3 regions of the Rummeliibacillus sp. TYF-LIM-RU47 genome follow, and region 2 is predicted to be linked to each of the others. Evidence: riboswitches for the same ligand, from Rfam matches in the RefSeq annotation. Region 2 holds a riboswitch; each other region holds the start of a gene.
What was found. A riboswitch is a leader RNA that binds a small molecule or an ion and turns the genes downstream of it on or off. The one in region 2 is predicted to bind thiamine pyrophosphate.

Region 1 (5,644 bases), 110 kb from region 2:
TGCACTTCCCGTTCCGAGCGCCCCTGCACCAATTACAAGTACATGCTTTTGCCTGATTTTCTTCTGGCCTTCTTTGCCGATAGGCGTAAATAATTCTTGCCTTGAATAACGCTCACTCACCCGATACTCATTCCTTCGGTTGGACTGCTAGCCGTTGCATAGGTTTTTTTCGCTATTCTACCTGCTTCATAGCCTAAGCGACCTGCTTCAATGGCAAGCTTCATTGCTTTCGCCATTTTCACGGGATCACCAGCACCAGAAACAGCAGTATTCAAGAGGACGCCATCCGCTCCTGCCTCCATAGCAATAGCCGCATCAGATGGCGCACCAATACCTGCATCTACAATAACAGGTACAGTTGCCTGCTCAATAATAAAGCTTAAATTAAGCGGGTTGATAATGCCTTGACCAGAGCCTATTGGAGAAGCGCCAGGCATGATTGCATGGACGCCTAATTCTTGCAATCTTTTAGCTAGCAATACATCATCCGAGATATAAGGAAGGACAATAAATCCTTCTTTCAATAATTCTTCAGATGCCTTATATGTTTCGAACGGGTCAGGCAACAGTGTTTTTGGGCAACCGATGACTTCGACTTTAATCATGTCACATAAGCCAGATGCCTTTGCCAGCTTGGCGATGCGAACCGCTTCTTCAGCCGTAGTGGCTCCTGCAGTATTGGGTAGCAGTTTATACTTCGCTAAATCTATTTTTTCCAAGAAATTCGGCTGGCTCGCCTCAAAAATATTCATTCTTCTAACGGCAAAAGTAAGGATGTCCGTTCCTGAAGCTTCAACGGCTTCTTTCTGAATATCAAAGTTTGGGTACTTTCCTGTTCCTAATAAAAGTCTTGATTGAAATTCATATGGCCCAATTTTCAACATTTCATCCACCTCCAACAAAGTGTACAATCTCTATTTTGTCGCCATCTGATATAACTGTTTCGAAATAGCGACTTTTGTCTAAAATGTTATGATTTAATTCCATAATGAAAACCTTAGATTCTAACCCAAAGTGATGAATCACATCTGACGCAACCCTTATGTGTGCGGGAACTTCAAGAAGCTCGCCATTTATTTGAAGCTTCATCCACTCACTTCCTTTTACGTGTGCTAATCAATTTATTTTGATAAAGGACTTTCCCTTAACCTCAATTTTGCAGTATACTTTTTCACTGCCTGTACAGGATCGTTTACCAGCATTACTCCTGACAAGACCGCAATCCCTTGTGCGCCTGCTTCCAAAACTTGTTCTACATTCTCCAATTGGATTCCGCCAATCGCAATCACTGGAATTTTTACGTTCATAGTTAATTCCTTTAATTTTTCTAGGCCTCGCGGTTCTTTGTCCGGCTTGGATTGTGAATGGAAAATATGTCCATATATCACATAATCTGCACCGCATTCACTCGCATATATCGCTTCTTCTACGGTATGAACGGAACATCCTAGCCGCAATCCTGGAAATACATCCTTCACAACTGCGATATCCAAGCTATGATTAGCTAGTTGAACCCCCTTCACCTTAGTGACCGCTCCGACATCCAGTCGATCATTGATGAGGATTTTATCCAAAGGAACCCCTTCAGCCTTTAATTGATTTACGATTTCCATTAGTTCTCTCGCAGTTTTTTGTTTTTCACGGATATGGAAAGCGTCGATGTATGGATGAATTTCCTTGGCGATTCCAATCATTTCAGGAATGGGCTGTCTGCCTGTCGAAACAATGTGTAGCTCTCGATTCATTAGCCTCTCACCATCGAATCCTTATTCACGATTGGCCATTCTTCATGCTGATAAGCCATCTCCCAAAATGAATATTCGTACTGGCTGCTGATCATAAAATGCTCGAGCATTTGCATGCGATCTGATTCTGTTACCCTCTCAGCAATCTCATCGATTCGCTGAATTTGCTCCACCACTTTTTCATGAAACCAATCGCCACCGTATGCAGCAATCCACTCTTGATAAATTGGTTGATTTGGCGTATTTCCCTTTAAACGCTGACCGATTTCATCGTATAACCAATAACATGGAAGAAGCGCTGCAATAATATCACCAATATGACCAGTAAATGCCGCTCGATATAGATGAGATGTGTACGCATAGGCAGTGGGAGCAGGCTTAAACTCAGCGATTTCAGCTTCAGTAATTCCTAATTGCTTTGAAAAATTAGCATGCAGACTCAATTCTGCTTCAGCTGTACCCTGTACGTGAATAGCCATGCGGGCCGTTGTGTGCAAATCGGGTGCCTTTGCTCCCGCCAATGCCTGCACTCTGGCAAAATGAGAAAGATAATAAGAATCCTGCAACACGTAATAGCGGAAGCTTTCTAATGGCAAGCTGCCATCAGCTATACCTGTCACAAAAGGATGCTGAAAACTTGCTTCCCAAATAGAATCTGCCTCTTGTCGTAACTGCTCTGAAAATTTCATCATAATCCCTCCAAAAATAGTGTTAGGAAAATGGAATAAAAAAATCCCACTTTCCTTTACGCAAAGAAAGTGGGTATTAGAAATTATATGTACAAAAAATAAAATTTCTGCCGTGCCACTTCCCTACGTTGGTATAAACCAAATCAGGTTCCAAGAGTCTCAAAGTCACACTTTGATCTCAGCCATTCTAATGGCACCCCTAGTGGTAAATCATATGAAGTTTTAGCAACATTCGATATTATCTTAACATTATTGAATGGATTGTCAAGAACATATATGGTGAAATTTAGTAACATCCCTTTCCCCAGAATTGATTGCTGTTGGGCTACCTAATCTAGTAAGGAAGTTTTCAAAAACATTCGTTTTATCATAGTTCTTATAAGTCTTTTACTCTTTCAATAAATGGCTTTCCATCAATTAAACCATGTAGGAATAACTCTTCTGCTGAATGAAATGCTTGGGTAAAAGAATCTTTCGAACGTGTAAGAAGAAAACTCTTTTCTTCAGGTACCCTACTAATCCACCATTCTTCATTCTTATAATCAAATGATAATTCTTGTCCCTCTTCAATGGCTTCTTTAAATTCTTTCCATACATTTTCATCCATATGTAACACCCCTTATTCCTAATATAGTATAGATTCTCTAGGCAACGTTAATAACTAAAAAAGATTATCTCAATCACGGGCTGAGATAATCTTTTTCCTTTTTTAGGTTTGGCTATTGCTTTCTAATCAACATTCTTTACTTCAAAACCATCAATCAGCGCACGCACTTCATCCGTAGATTTCGTGTGCATCAATTGATTTCGCAATTCGCCAGCACCAGGAAATCCTTTGACATAGATCTTGAAGAAACGATGAAGTCCCGAAATGGAACGTGGCACTAGTTCTTGATATTGATCGTGCAAATCTAGCTGATATCTTAAAAGATTTAGAAGCTCCTGGCTGCTATGCTCTCTTGGTTCTTTTTCAAACGCAAACGGATTTTTAAAGATACCGCGACCAATCATGATGCCGTCTATTCCATATTGTTCAGCAAGCTCAAGACCTTTTTGTCGGTCAGGAATGTCTCCATTGATGGTAAGCATTGTGTCAGGTGCAATACGGTCACGTAATTCCTTGATTGCCGGAATCATCTCCCAATGGGCATCTACTTTACTCATTTCTTTTCTTGTTCGCAAATGAATCGAAAGGTTGGCAATATCCTGCTTCAATATATGCGTTAGCCAGTCCTCCCACTCATTTAGATCTGAGTAGCCTAGCCTTGTTTTAACACTAACAGGCAGTCCTCCTGCTTTTGCAGCTTGGATAATTTCTGCAGCTGCATCTGGTCGAAGAATAAGACCGCTTCCCTTTCCTCTAGAGGCTACATTAGGTACAGGACAGCCCATATTAATATCGACGCCTTTGTAACCCATTTTCGCCATTCCGATACTCATTTCACGGAAATACTCGGGCTTGTCTCCCCAAATATGCGCCACCATTGGCTGTTCGTCTTCTGTAAAAGTCAAACGCCCACGCAGACTGTTCTTTCCTTCTGGGTGGCAATAGCTATCCGTGTTTGTAAACTCGGTGAAAAATACATCCGGACGTCCTGCTTTGGTCACGACATGGCGAAATACAACATCAGTCACATCTTCCATTGGAGCCAGCACAAAGAATGGTCGTGGCAAGTCACGCCAAAAGTTTTCTTTCATATTCATACAAATCCTTTCATCTATATCCTGTATATCCTATTTACATTGTTTATGAATTTAACACATTCTATTTCTAGAGTATAACCTAGCTTTTCTATTTTATCTTTAATCCATTTTTTCTTAAACTCTTTTTTAAAAGAAACCACCAAATACAAACATTTTGTTTTCCTCAAAACTTTTCATAGTGCTGGTAAGTCATATTAATAAAGGTAAATGAATAATAGCTCAAAAATCAGGTTCAAACCATCATACAAAACACACTAAGAAAGAGAGGTTGCTCGAAAGATGAAACGACAAGGAAAAAAGAGAGCGAAAGGGAAAGTCAGCATAGGCTTTGGAGTTATACTCGCAGTAATCCTGCTGGGCGTTTATTTGATTGGCCCTATTGGATCCTCAGCAGATAATGATAATCTTGCGGTTTTAAAAAAACAGGTCGCAACACCACAAGAAAAGAAAAGCCAGAAATCGCCGACTGCCTCTTCAAATCTAACCGGACAAGCTGGAAAGAAGAATTCGGATAAAAACCGGAAAATAACGCAAAAAGAAAGGAAAAAGGAAACCGCACATGAGGAAGTTGTACATAAAAAAGCAATCAATCACCTTAAAAAAGAACACAAGAGAAAAACCGTTTATCTGACTTTTGATGACGGCCCTACTCTTGAAACCGGCCATTTGCTTGATATACTTGACCGCTATCATGCTAAAGCAACTTTCTTCATGATTGGCTCTAATATTAAGGCCCATCCTAAAGTAATTAAAAGAATGGTGAATGAAGGGTTTGGGGTAGGATTGCACAGTATGTCACACGACGCCAATAAACTATACGGCGCAGCCCGTGCACCGCTAAACGAAATGGTGAAAGCCCAAGAAATCCTACAAAATGTTGCGGCAGTACATTCTCAACTCATCCGTTTGCCATATGGAAGCATCCCGTATCTAACAATCGATATGCGACTTTTATTGGGGGAACAACACTTTAAAATTTGGGACTGGACTGTGGATTCGGAAGATTGGTCATTGAAAGACCAGCGCTACGTTCAAAAAACAATCCGCGATATCCAATCATGGGACAAATCGGGCCAGGCCCCCATTGTTCTGATGCATGATAAACCAGAGACCATCCGCCATTTGCCAAAGCTATTAACCTATCTGAATAACAATGGCTATCACACAAAAACCCTAGCCAACAACATGGTGCCATATACCTTTCAATGCAGTAATCGTTGCAGCTCATTTAAATAATCCAGTAGAATAGTGAATAAAGTAGACGTCCATCATATTGGGCGTCTACTTTATTCGTTAAAAATTAGCAGGATTATAAAGCTATTTCATTTTAGAACCATATTGATTGAATTTTTACAAAACTAGTATAAAAGTAAAAATAGATTTGTTACTATTAAAATAAACCATTTTAACAGTTAAAAGGAGATGTGTGTTTTGAAAAGAATCCTAGCTATAAGTGATATTCATGGGGATTTAGAGAAATTCGAGCGACTCTTAGAGCTTGTACAA
Region 2 (5,644 bases):
ATTTGGTGCACAGGTGCGAGCCATACACCTGCTGGTTCCTCGTTTGTAGCAAATATGCCAACAGAAGAAGTGTACACAATGCCATCAAAATACGGGGTGAACGGCTTTGTATCGAATACAAAACCGCTTGTTTTCCAAGGTAATGTTATCGATCAATTTAAGCTGACATTCGAAGGTGGAAAGATTGTAAAAGCTGAAGCAGAGGTTGGTCATGATTTGCTGCAAGAATTAGTCAAAGCGGATGAAGGTTCTAAGTACCTTGGCGAAGTTGCTCTTGTACCACATGAGTCGCCTATCTCTGCATCAAATATTCTGTACTATAATACGCTTTTCGATGAAAATGCCTCTAACCACCTGGCGATTGGTGAAGCTTATCCGACATGCTATGAAGGTGGAAGCAGCCTGACAAAAGAGGAGCTCGAAGAAAAAGGTATTAATACATCAATTACTCATGAAGACTTCATGATTGGTAGCGGAGAAATGGATATCGACGGCGTTCTAGCAGATGGCACAGTTGAGCCTATTTTCCGCAATGGCAGCTGGGCATTTTAAGTAGTCATGCTTAGGTGTTGCTATACCTTTTAATCTCAACATAAAGTTCATATAAAAAAACGCCGTATTCCACAGGGAATACGGCGTTTTTAGTGATTATTTTTTCATTGCTTTTTTATCATGTCTTGCATCAATCACTTTTAAGATGATTGGATAAACAACTGGTGCGATTTTGATTACAGTTTTTATTACTTTTCGTAATTGCATATAGTAGCACTCCATTCATTGATGAGCTTGTGTATATTTAACTAATAGCCATATTATCAGTATTTTAAACTTTGAGTACTTTAATTCCTTGTACAATATTCCAAATGAACACGCCTAGCGAAAGGATAGCTTCTACAACAATAAAGATGAGCCATGCTCCCATAATCCACATACCATCATTGGACGATGCATCTGGGCTCCCTGTTTCAAATGAATAACTGTAAAAACCGGCTCCAGCCACCACAGCCATAAATATAATGACGCCAATAATGGTAGGGACCAGAAGAAGAAGGTGAGAGAGTAAAGCGCGCTTAGCGTGCCTTTTCACTTCTTGTTCCTTTACAGCAAAATACACGATGACGGGCAAGATAAATCCAGCAAAAAATATACTAAAATAACACAAAGAAGAGATTACACGGTTATTATTGTTTTCCAATTCCAATTTTGACACCTCCATATATCTATACATACGCACAGGGCTCACTGAAAGATTCAGAAAGATGAAAATTACCATGGCAATTTAAAATCAAATCAAGTACAATAAATGTGTTCAATTAAATACTGATGTATCGACCACGAGGGGAGCCGCAAATGGGCGGCTGAGAGTGAATCCGAAATTCTAACCCTTTGAACCTGTAAGTTAATGCTTGCGTAGGAATGTGGATAGAGACCGACTTATTTCGATGTTAGGGCTATCCTAATGTCGGTTTTTATTTGGGTGGAAATCTTCTGGAATACTTGTTTACGGGAATACGCTTTAGGCAAGAGTGGGCTGCATCGAAATACGGGAGGAAGTATATTGAATAAAAAACGTTTATTAATGATGATTGAAATCGCCATATTTGCAGCGATCGGATTTGTACTGGATAAGCTGTCCTTTAGTCTATGGCCACAGGGCGGTTCTATTAGCCTTGTAATGGTTCCGATTGTACTGATGGCATTTCGTTGGGGGACAATGGCTGGACTCGTTACAGGGCTATTAATTGGCGGATTGCAAGTGTTAATAGGGGGCGCCTATGTGTTAACGCCTTTGCAAGGCTTCATCGATTATTTCTTTGCATTTACTGCTGTAGGCTTAGCTGGTGTGATGCGAGGAATGATGATTGCTGCCAACCGACGTGGCCAAACAGGCAAAATGATCGTTGCTATAACAATCGGAACATTTATTGGCGGATTATTAAAATATGCAGCACATACTTTGGCAGGAGTCGTGTTCTTTGCTGAATATGCAGGGAAGCAAAATGTATATTGGTACTCTATTGTGTACAACGGCTCTTATATGATTCCTGCTATTATTTTAACGATTATTGTCGTTGCGCTGCTCTTTAAATCTGCGCCACGAATAGCTAATCCGAATAATTAACTGCTAATTAAATTAAGAATTCGACATGGTATTAGCAATACAAGAACAAACGCTCAGATACATTCTGAGCGTTTTTTTTTATTAGGTTATTTTCCTAAAGAAAATCCTTCAAATAATCTTCCACCAAATGGTTGCAGGACTTGATCAGTCAGGCATACAATCTTACCAATATCATTTGATTTATAATATGCGTCGAATGCTTCAACAAATTCGTTTGCAAGTTTTTGGTCATGATGAACTAATGAACGAAAAACCCATTTTGATGTCCCAATCCATTTGCCATTACTTCGAAGGATGAACTCACTAACTAATTCGCTGAGTGTGCTCGCAATAAAAATGCCTTCAGCTCTATTTTGACAACCGATTAAATCGTCTAACACATCCGTAACAAAATATCGCTTTATATCTATTGTTTCTTTTGTCCAATCTTCTGGCCCTTGTTCTATTAAGTCTTTGGCTTCCTTTCTAATAGCCGATAATACTCCTGTATCTTTTATAATTTTGCCCTCACTTACCATCCTTGGCATTGTAGGCCTTCCTTCTTTACAGTCACTTACAAAAAAGAAACGATAAGACTTCAAATTATGAACAAACAGTTCAATATTCCATCCAAATTCAATAAGGGATTCTCGATAAGAAAATCGAAAACTTTTGTCAAATATGATGATGTCTAAATCAGAAGTTTCAGTTGCCTGACCTCGAACAACACTCCCAGCTAAGATAGCTCCCTGACAATCATGAAAATGTTTTTCAACAAACTGTAAGGCTGCTTCTATTGGATCAAGTCTATTTTTCATATAATTTCCACCCTTCTTCTTTTAAGGTATCTTCTTCGGCAGAAGCTAAAAGTTTATAAGATTTGATTACCTGAAAATTCTATAACAATTTTATCGTATTTATTCCAATCTTCTTTAATATAGTCTGCTAATATGCGAATCGTAACGGAGCTCAATTCGTTTTTTTAGTTTCATGACTGGGTATGGATTGTAATAAATCTACATACTAATAATTGATTGCGGGGTGAATCTGTTGGAGATGCTTTTATTAATTATTATTATCAATATAGTGTATATGACACTGGTAACATTGCGGATGATTCTTGTGATAAAAGGATATCGAATTGTAGCATCACTGATGTCTGTGGCTGAGGTCTTTATCTATTTGATGGGGTTGAAGATTGTGCTGGATAACTTAGACCGTCCGCTCAATATATTAGCTTATTGCGTAGGGTGGGGATTAGGCGTTTATTCTGGTGGTCTCATTGAAAGCAAACTCGCTCTTGGTTATATGATCTTTGACGTGATTGTTGACAGAGAACAGCAGGGGTTGGTTAGCAAATTGAGGGATGAGGGCTTTGGCGTCACAGCCTGGATTGGTAATGGTAAAGATGGTGAACGTCTCTGTTTGAAAGTGATTGCCAAGAGAAAAGAGGAAAGGTATTTCCGAGATTGCATTACGAAAATAGCGCCATCTGCTTTTGTTGTTTCCTATGAACCGAATATTTTGAACGGCGGCTTTTTCTTAAAGCGCAAGCACTTATTTTTATAGAAACGCATATGTTAATTTAGGAAAGTACAATTAATTTACCTCGCATTTTCAAATTCTAAGAAGCTGTTTGGTTAGCAGGTTATGAGGGGGAATGGAGAAACCTCCAATGAGCCGGGTTTCACTTCATCACAGAATTTTGTGGTATAGTTAAATAGCGAGATTAATCAGAAGGGATCGTTTTACATGATTGCAAAAACGCAAGAAGAAATAGATGCTTTGATGAAAGCTGGCCGTGCTATGGCTGAAATTCGTGAGGCTTTAAAAGAAGCGGCTAAGCCAGGCGTAACGACTAAAGAATTGGATGATTTGGCTGGAAAGCTATTTGACGAGAAAGGTGCGGTTTCTGGACCGAAAGCAGAGTATGATTTTCCAGGATACACATGCTTAAGTGTCAATGAACAAGTAGCACACGGCATCCCGAACAATTATAAATTAAAAGCTGGCGACTTGATTAACATTGATGTGTCTGGACATGTGGATGGTTATTATGCAGATACCGGCATTTCGTTCATCGTAGGAGATGTGGATAATGCAGATATCCAAAAAATCTGTGATGTAGCATCAAGTGCATTCGACCGTGCTATGACGAAAGTTAAAGCAGGTTCTAAACTAAACCAAATCGGCAAAGCAGTAGAGCGTGAGGCGCGTGATCACGGCTTAAACGTCATCATGAATCTGACAGGACATGGAATTGGGCGCTCTCTTCATGAAGAGCCACAACATGTTCTTAACTATTTTGATGCTTGGGAACGTACAATGTTGAAAGAAGGTATGGTTTTAGCTGTAGAACCATTTATCTCACAAAAAGCGGAGCATATTGTTGAAGCAGGTGATGGCTGGACATTTGTAACGCCAGACAAATCTCTTGTTGCTCAGCTTGAACATACCATTATTGTCACTAATGGAGAGCCTATTATTACAACAAAGTTAGATTAAAAAACAAAGCCCATCTGATTATTCAGAGGGCTTTGTTTTTTTTTATTAGTAAAATTCCAACAAGCAGGACGCCGCTTAAAAATAAAGCAGCAGTCGAAACGAGCAATTCATCAAAGCCGTTCTTAAATGCTATACCGATAAATGTCCAAATATATACGAGAGGAAAAACATAGTCGTCATGGTGATATCGCAAATGAAGTGCTGCTGCTGTGCCAACAGTAAGTGCGATAACTGTCCATAAAGGATCGCTTAAACTTAAGAAATTCCAGTGATTATGTGTAAATAGAAATGCAATATTCATAAATGCAATGATACTTTCCCAAGCTAGGAATAAAGAAATAGGAATTCGCCCACTCCAAGTATTTTGCCAATTAGGATATGTAAAATATAGCCCAATTAACGACAAAACCATCAACAATATGGCAATAATAGACCATGTGAAATATTCATAATGCCACAAGTAAAGCCATAAAATATTAAATAGAGCACTGAAAGAAAATAAGGCTGTTTGCACTCCCGTTATGTTCTGCTGTGCCTGCCGTTTTTTCCATTGCAGGTAAACCCACAAACCTAAAATAATATAAATAAAGATTTTAATTACAGAAACATATCCAGCAGGGCTAAAAAGGACGGTATAGCGGTTGGAGATTTCACTTGTTGTATAACCGTTCAATGGCATCAAATTTGCCATAATGCTAAAAACGGTCATTGCGATAAAGCTAAGCGAAATGATGAGTAGCCTGCCCATTAAAATCTCCCCCTTTAACATAAACTGTAGAATAACAATATGCCCAAAACTAATATTTTTACAAATGATAGAAGTGAGCTGTAATAATAACAAAAAACCACTATCTTTAAGTATACATTCGTTTTGCTTTAACAACAAATATCATTTTCGTGAAATTTCCAGTAAAATAAAAAAGAGAGCATTCGGAAATTTTAGGAAAGGATACATATTTAGAGAAAATGCGCAGTATTTCTTATTATGGGGTACATAACTCATATAAGTTGCGAAAAAGATTCTAACACAATAGAGAT
Region 3 (5,644 bases), on a different contig from region 2:
CTATTTCCTGCATCTGTTGTTAAATCTAACTTATACGTTTCACTTTTAAAGAAAAAGGAAATACTATTGTTTAGGGAGTGAAGTCAATTGAACAATAATATGAAGAAGTATCTACCAAAAGCATCACTATTTCTGGCAGCAGGGGTTATCTTAGCAGGGTGCGGCAATGATACCAAAAACACAAGCCCTCAAAAAGACAGTTCTCAGCCTAAACAAACTGAGAACAGTAATACAAGTACAAGCCCTAATGAAAGTGCCGAATTAAAAACTCTAAAGAACCTTTCAAAGGATCCAGATAAAAATGATTCATCAGAAGGTGACTTTGATCTAGTAGGCAAATATGTGAAAGAAAATGACGATGAGATCACCCTAGAGATTCACGGAAAACAAGTAGCCATTCAAAAGAATTCATCCTTTGAAAGCGACAAAAAAGGTATGAAAGGTGATTTGCAAGATAAACAAGTCGTTGTGGAAGTATCCACGGATAAAGCCGTTGCAGAAAGTGTTAAGCCAACAGACAAAACCCTCGCAGATCAGGATGGTGTATATGATAGAGATGGTGTTGAAAAAGAGATCATTGGTAAACTCATTAAGAATGATTCAAATGAAATAACTCTTCAAACGCCAAATGGCAATAATACATTCCAGAAAACGCATGACTTTGAATTGGATGATGAAGCGAGATCTCAAACCAAATTGGAAGGCAAAATGGTTCGGATTGAAACAGACGATCAAGGGAAAGCAGAGGAACTAAGCTATAGCTGGATTGATCAAGAGGAAACGAAATAATATACAATCTAAAAAAGCTGCATGAAGTTGTCATTAAGACAGTTCATGCAGCTTTTATTATGCTTCAAAAATAGATTGAAAAGATCTTACCACAGGCCTGCAATCTTCGCTTTGACATATCGCTGAAATGATTGCGACACCGTTCGCTCCGCTCTTTTTTAACGGCTGTGCATTATGAGCGGTAATACCACCAATAGCCACAATAGGGAGGTTTGGATACAACATTCTAGCCTGTTGTAAAAATGTTACTCCTGCAGGCTTTTTGGCATCTTGTTTGGACTTCGTTTCATAAATAGGTCCTATTCCAACATAATCTGCACCTTGTTTCACAGCCTGCACCAATTCTTCTTTTGTGTGTACGGAAACGCCAATTACCTTCCCTTTAAATTTCGTCCGTACTTTTTCTAGAGCCATATCATCCTGTCCTATGTGTACACCATCCGCTTCTATCTTCAAAGCCAAATCGATATGATCATTCACAATAAATGGGACCTCATATTGTTTACATAGCTTCTGGCACTCACTCGCGAACATTTCAAGTTCTTTGCCAGTTAATGCCCCTTCACCCTTTTCACGCAACTGAAACATTGTGATACCAGCCTGTAATGCTTGTTCGAGCACTTCGAGGGGTGGTTCAATGCAGTTTTGCGTGCCCATAATTAGATAAACTGCTAAATTCTCTTTCCTCACTAATTGTCACCTCACAGTTGCCGCTTAATTTTTTATACGCAAAATGGTTTGTAGGGCCATGTCCATTCCCTATATTTAATGGATGTTGAATAGCTAAATGGACAAATTTTTTCGCTTCTATTATGGCACTTTTTAAAGAGAAGCCCTGTGCCAAAAAAGCGGTTAGCGCTGCTGAGAATGTACATCCTGTACCGTGTGTTTGAACAGTGGAAATTCGCTTCGTTTGCATTGAAAAGAACGAATCATCTTGAAAATATACAGTATCTACTGCATCCTTACCTTCTAAATGACCGCCTTTTATAATGACGCATGAAACACCCATTGCAAGCATTGCGTTTGCAGCCTTTTCTAAGTCTTTTGGGCTTTTTATCTCGATTCCGCTTATTACCTCTGCTTCTGGTATGTTTGGTGTAAGAACAGTTGCACGCGGCAATAGGGTTTTTTTCAGCGCAGTCACTGCCTCATGTTGCAACAAAGATGCTCCACCTTTCGCAATCATCACTGGGTCTACTACCAATTGTGTCTCTTTATCTCGCAAACTATGTGTTACAGCTTCAATAATCTCGGCAGAAAACAACATGCCCGTTTTCACCGCTTTTACCGGCATATCCTTCATCACTACTTCGATTTGCTGCTGAACAAATGAGGGATCGGCAGAGAATATGCCCTCAACACCTAGCGTATTTTGCGCAGTCAATGCTGTAATAGCCGATGTGCCAAAAACGCCAAGCTCCTGGAAAGTCTTTAGATCTGCTTGAATACCTGCTCCTCCACCGCTGTCAGAACCGGCAATAGTCATGGCAATATTCATTATGCTCGCCCTCCTGCAATCTGGTGCAATTGATTGAGCACCTCTTGTTGAACAGTGCCTAACCATTCCTTCTGGCGAGCCTTCTCCGCAACCTTTTTATAGTCTTTCAGAACGTCGACTAAGATAGAAAGATCATTTCTTTCTACTGCTAAGGCTGCTGTACAGATGGCGCTAAGCAAACAACCTGTTCCTGTTATCTTTGTCATGAGCTCATGGCCGCCTGCTATATAATCAATACTTTCACCGTTTGTGGCAATATCCACCTCGCCCGTGACAATGACAAAGCAGTTGTACTGTTTCGCTATAGCCTTTGCTGTCTGCTCGATATCCATCTCTCCTACACCGCTGTCTACTCCCTTTGAGTCCCAATTGACACCTGCGATAGCTGCAAGTTCTCCAGTATTGCAGCGAATAAGATCAAATTTGATTTCTCTCAATAGATTCTTCACCGTCTCGCGGCGAAAGGCAGTGGCACCTACACCTACCGGATCAAGGACCACAGGAATTCCCACTTCATTCGCTTTGCGCCCAGCTACAATCATTGCTTCTTTTGTTCGGCCATTAATGGTACCAATATTAACAAGTAAACCACTTGCAACAGAAACCATATCTCCAACCTCTGCAATTTCATCTGCCATAACTGGCGATGCCCCAATCGCGAGCAGTCCGTTTGCTGTAAAATTTGCTACTACATAATTTGTTATACAGTGGATTAAAGGATTTTCCTGATTTATTTTAAGCAAGCTCATAAGGTGAAAGGTCCTTCCAATTTTCTAAAGACCAGGCCATATCCCAAAACTTGCATTCATAATAGGCACTCATTTGGAAAAATGCTTTCATCTTTTGATGGTCAGCTGGGTTTTCTTTCGCATACTTATTGAGCATCTGCTTTTGGATACCCAGTTGATCTTTAAACTCTTTACCGCTATACAATTCAATCCAATCTCTGTATAACTTCTGTGTCGGTTTTTCATCTTTATACTCTTCACCAATACTTTGGTATAACCAAGGACATGGCAGCAACGCGGCAAATGCAACTGGCAGGCTTTCGTTTAGAACGGCGTTATACATATGGTTAATATAATTATTGTTGGCTGGCGCAGGAATAAGCTCCGCTTGTTCCTGTTCTCCAATATGAAGTTCTTTGAAAACAGTCCGGTGGAGCTCAAGTTCTGCTTCATTTATACTTCTAGCTGATTCAAGATAATAGGCCATTTCCTGGTTCGTCTCTGATTTGGATGCTGCTATTGCCAATATTTTTGAGTAATGCTTTAAATAAATGGCATCCTGCATCATATAAAATTTAAAGTTCTCCATTGGCAGTGTGCCCTGTACTAACCCTTTCACGAATGGGTGTACCATGCTATCATCCCAATATGCATCTGCTTCTTCTCTAACAACTTCATCAAATCTCACTGTTCGTCCTCCTTTAAAGTGGACGTAGACGCAAAAAATCCCTATGAGTAGACATAGAGATTTCATACCTTCATCTGCTCCCTACGTCAGTATTAACTGTCAGGTTCTAAGGGTCAGGTTTTAACCTTCTCAACACTTTCGTGTCCCCCCGCACTAAAATATTTGGTTGGGTACAAAAAAACTCTCCCATAAACGGAGAGCTGCTGTACAAAACGATCATATGTACTTTGCTCCCTACGCCAGTATTAACTGACAGGTTCTAAGGGTCAGGCTTAAACCTTCTCAACACTTTCGTGTCCCCCTGCAAATATTTAAGTTATATTCATCGTACCATTCAACTGGATGCCATTCAAGGATAAAACAAGCATAGCTTTTTACAACATATTAGAATTCTTTCTTAAACACATAGCTTACCTTGTCGTACCCCATCTTTTCTTCATAAAAACGGTGTGCCTTCGTACGTTGCAACCCAGAAGATAAGGCCACACACTCATACTTATATTCTTTAGCCCATTCTTCTACAAATACAAGCAACTCTTCTCCATAACCGAACGAGCGCTTAGATGCATCTGTCACTAAATCACATACCCATATATATCTTCCATAATAAAGTGTAATCATTGGCTGGAATCCGACCACCGCAACTATTTCATCAGAGTCAACGAGTGCATAGAGCTTATACTGTTCCTTTTCCATCGCTTCCATCACTAATTCTACATATGTGTTTATATCTAAATGTGTTCTGAGTTGGCTCATGACCGGAAAGGCATCCATAATTTCATCTTTTGAGTTTAAATTTTTTATCATTTTCATAAAAACACCTCCTAGATTATCGATACTCATTCATAAAGATCACGACTTCCCTTTTCAAAACGTTCTGGAAAGCGTAAAATGATATCCCCGGTTGAAAAGCTTTCTCCATTATTAGTAAAATCAATCGGCTCTTTTACACCAGGCTTGGCATTCGGTCTCCATCCAAAATTAAGCGAATCTCCATCCTCCTCATTTGAGAAGAGCCAATCCATTTGAACAGGTCTAGCATAATCGATGATCGTAGCCCAATCTTCTGGAATAGGGAAAACCCCATATGTCTTATTATGCAATCGCACGTTCTCCGTCATTTGAACTGGTGGAATATAAAGGCCTTTCCTATCCCAGGTGATATAATCCCGCTGTCTCGTTAGATAAAATGTAAATGAATCAACCTTATTTTTATGAAAAATATTCCACACATATACATACTTTGGCCGTTTTCCCTCTTCTATCTTCCATATCATCGGTTCTTCGCGATTATCCACTTCAGCGACTCGCCATTTATTCTTCTTCCAAATCCAATAGCTAAGTCCATAGTCTTTATTCAAAGAAATAAAAGGAACCACTTTATGGCGTTCATCAACATGGATTATGTCTTGTATTATTTTTACGCTAGCCTCAGGGAAGGTCTGATTTATATCCTTTTTCAGCGCTTCCTCTGTTGGAAAAGGCGCTGGTTTTGAATAAGAATAATAGAAGAATAGACCTATAATACCAATAACCACCACTAAAAGAGCAAACATTCCTTTTCTTTTCTTCATACTAATGCTCCTCCCTTAGCACTGAATCATTTAAACGGTAGTAAAGCTGATGCTGAGACGTAGTTATCAGAATTCCTTTTCCGCCTTTTTCTATGTACAGAACCGGTGAGGGAAGCCCACTTCCCCATTTCGGCTTTACTCCTACAAGTTGATAAGGAAAATGTTCTTCTTTTTTGTTAATTTCTGAGGGACTCATCTCATAAAGGCTTGAAAACCACTTATCACTATAGATTTCCCGCTGTTTCAAGTGTGTGAATTTCCCTGCTAGCTTCTTTCTATCTAACACTATATTCTTTTTTGCTGAAGGATGAATAGTGATTAATTTTGCATTTTCTAAATTTGCCATAAAGGTAGTTGGATTTTT

Region 1: it holds a riboswitch for thiamine pyrophosphate, as region 2 does, so the genes downstream of both, tenA (thiaminase II) here and thiT (energy-coupled thiamine transporter ThiT) in region 2, are expected to answer to the same signal.
Region 3: it holds a riboswitch for thiamine pyrophosphate, as region 2 does, so the genes downstream of both, tenA (thiaminase II) here and thiT (energy-coupled thiamine transporter ThiT) in region 2, are expected to answer to the same signal.

What each region holds. Positions count from the first base shown of each region.
Region 1 is NZ_VVIR01000003.1:155,175-160,818, forward strand. Features, by position in the region: gene F0527_RS13350 (thiazole biosynthesis adenylyltransferase ThiF) at 1-120, opposite strand, end outside; gene F0527_RS13355 (thiazole synthase) at 117-884, opposite strand; gene thiS (sulfur carrier protein ThiS) at 886-1,089, opposite strand; gene tenI (thiazole tautomerase TenI) at 1,122-1,745, opposite strand; gene tenA (thiaminase II) at 1,745-2,434, opposite strand; TPP riboswitch at 2,538-2,645, opposite strand; gene F0527_RS13375 (hypothetical protein) at 2,811-3,041, opposite strand; gene F0527_RS13380 (tRNA dihydrouridine synthase) at 3,164-4,132, opposite strand; gene F0527_RS13385 (polysaccharide deacetylase family protein) at 4,418-5,374, shown strand; gene F0527_RS13390 (metallophosphoesterase family protein) at 5,570-5,644, shown strand, end outside.
Region 2 is NZ_VVIR01000003.1:40,453-46,096, reverse strand. Features, by position in the region: gene F0527_RS12875 (aminopeptidase) at 1-552, shown strand, start outside; gene F0527_RS12870 (magnetosome magnetite crystal formation protein family) at 824-1,201, opposite strand; TPP riboswitch at 1,328-1,434, shown strand; gene thiT (energy-coupled thiamine transporter ThiT) at 1,559-2,122, shown strand; gene F0527_RS12860 (nucleotidyltransferase domain-containing protein) at 2,209-2,919, opposite strand; gene F0527_RS12855 (DUF2179 domain-containing protein) at 3,158-3,670, shown strand; gene map (type I methionyl aminopeptidase) at 3,854-4,606, shown strand; gene F0527_RS12845 (tryptophan-rich sensory protein) at 4,629-5,354, opposite strand.
Region 3 is NZ_VVIR01000005.1:119,773-125,416, forward strand. Features, by position in the region: gene F0527_RS15320 (hypothetical protein) at 88-789, shown strand; gene thiE (thiamine phosphate synthase) at 847-1,479, opposite strand; gene thiD (bifunctional hydroxymethylpyrimidine kinase/phosphomethylpyrimidine kinase) at 1,424-2,290, opposite strand; gene thiM (hydroxyethylthiazole kinase) at 2,290-3,039, opposite strand; gene tenA (thiaminase II) at 3,026-3,706, opposite strand; TPP riboswitch at 3,768-3,866, opposite strand; TPP riboswitch at 3,921-4,019, opposite strand; gene F0527_RS15345 (GNAT family N-acetyltransferase) at 4,091-4,519, opposite strand; gene F0527_RS15350 (hypothetical protein) at 4,546-5,280, opposite strand; gene F0527_RS15355 (hypothetical protein) at 5,282-5,644, opposite strand, start outside.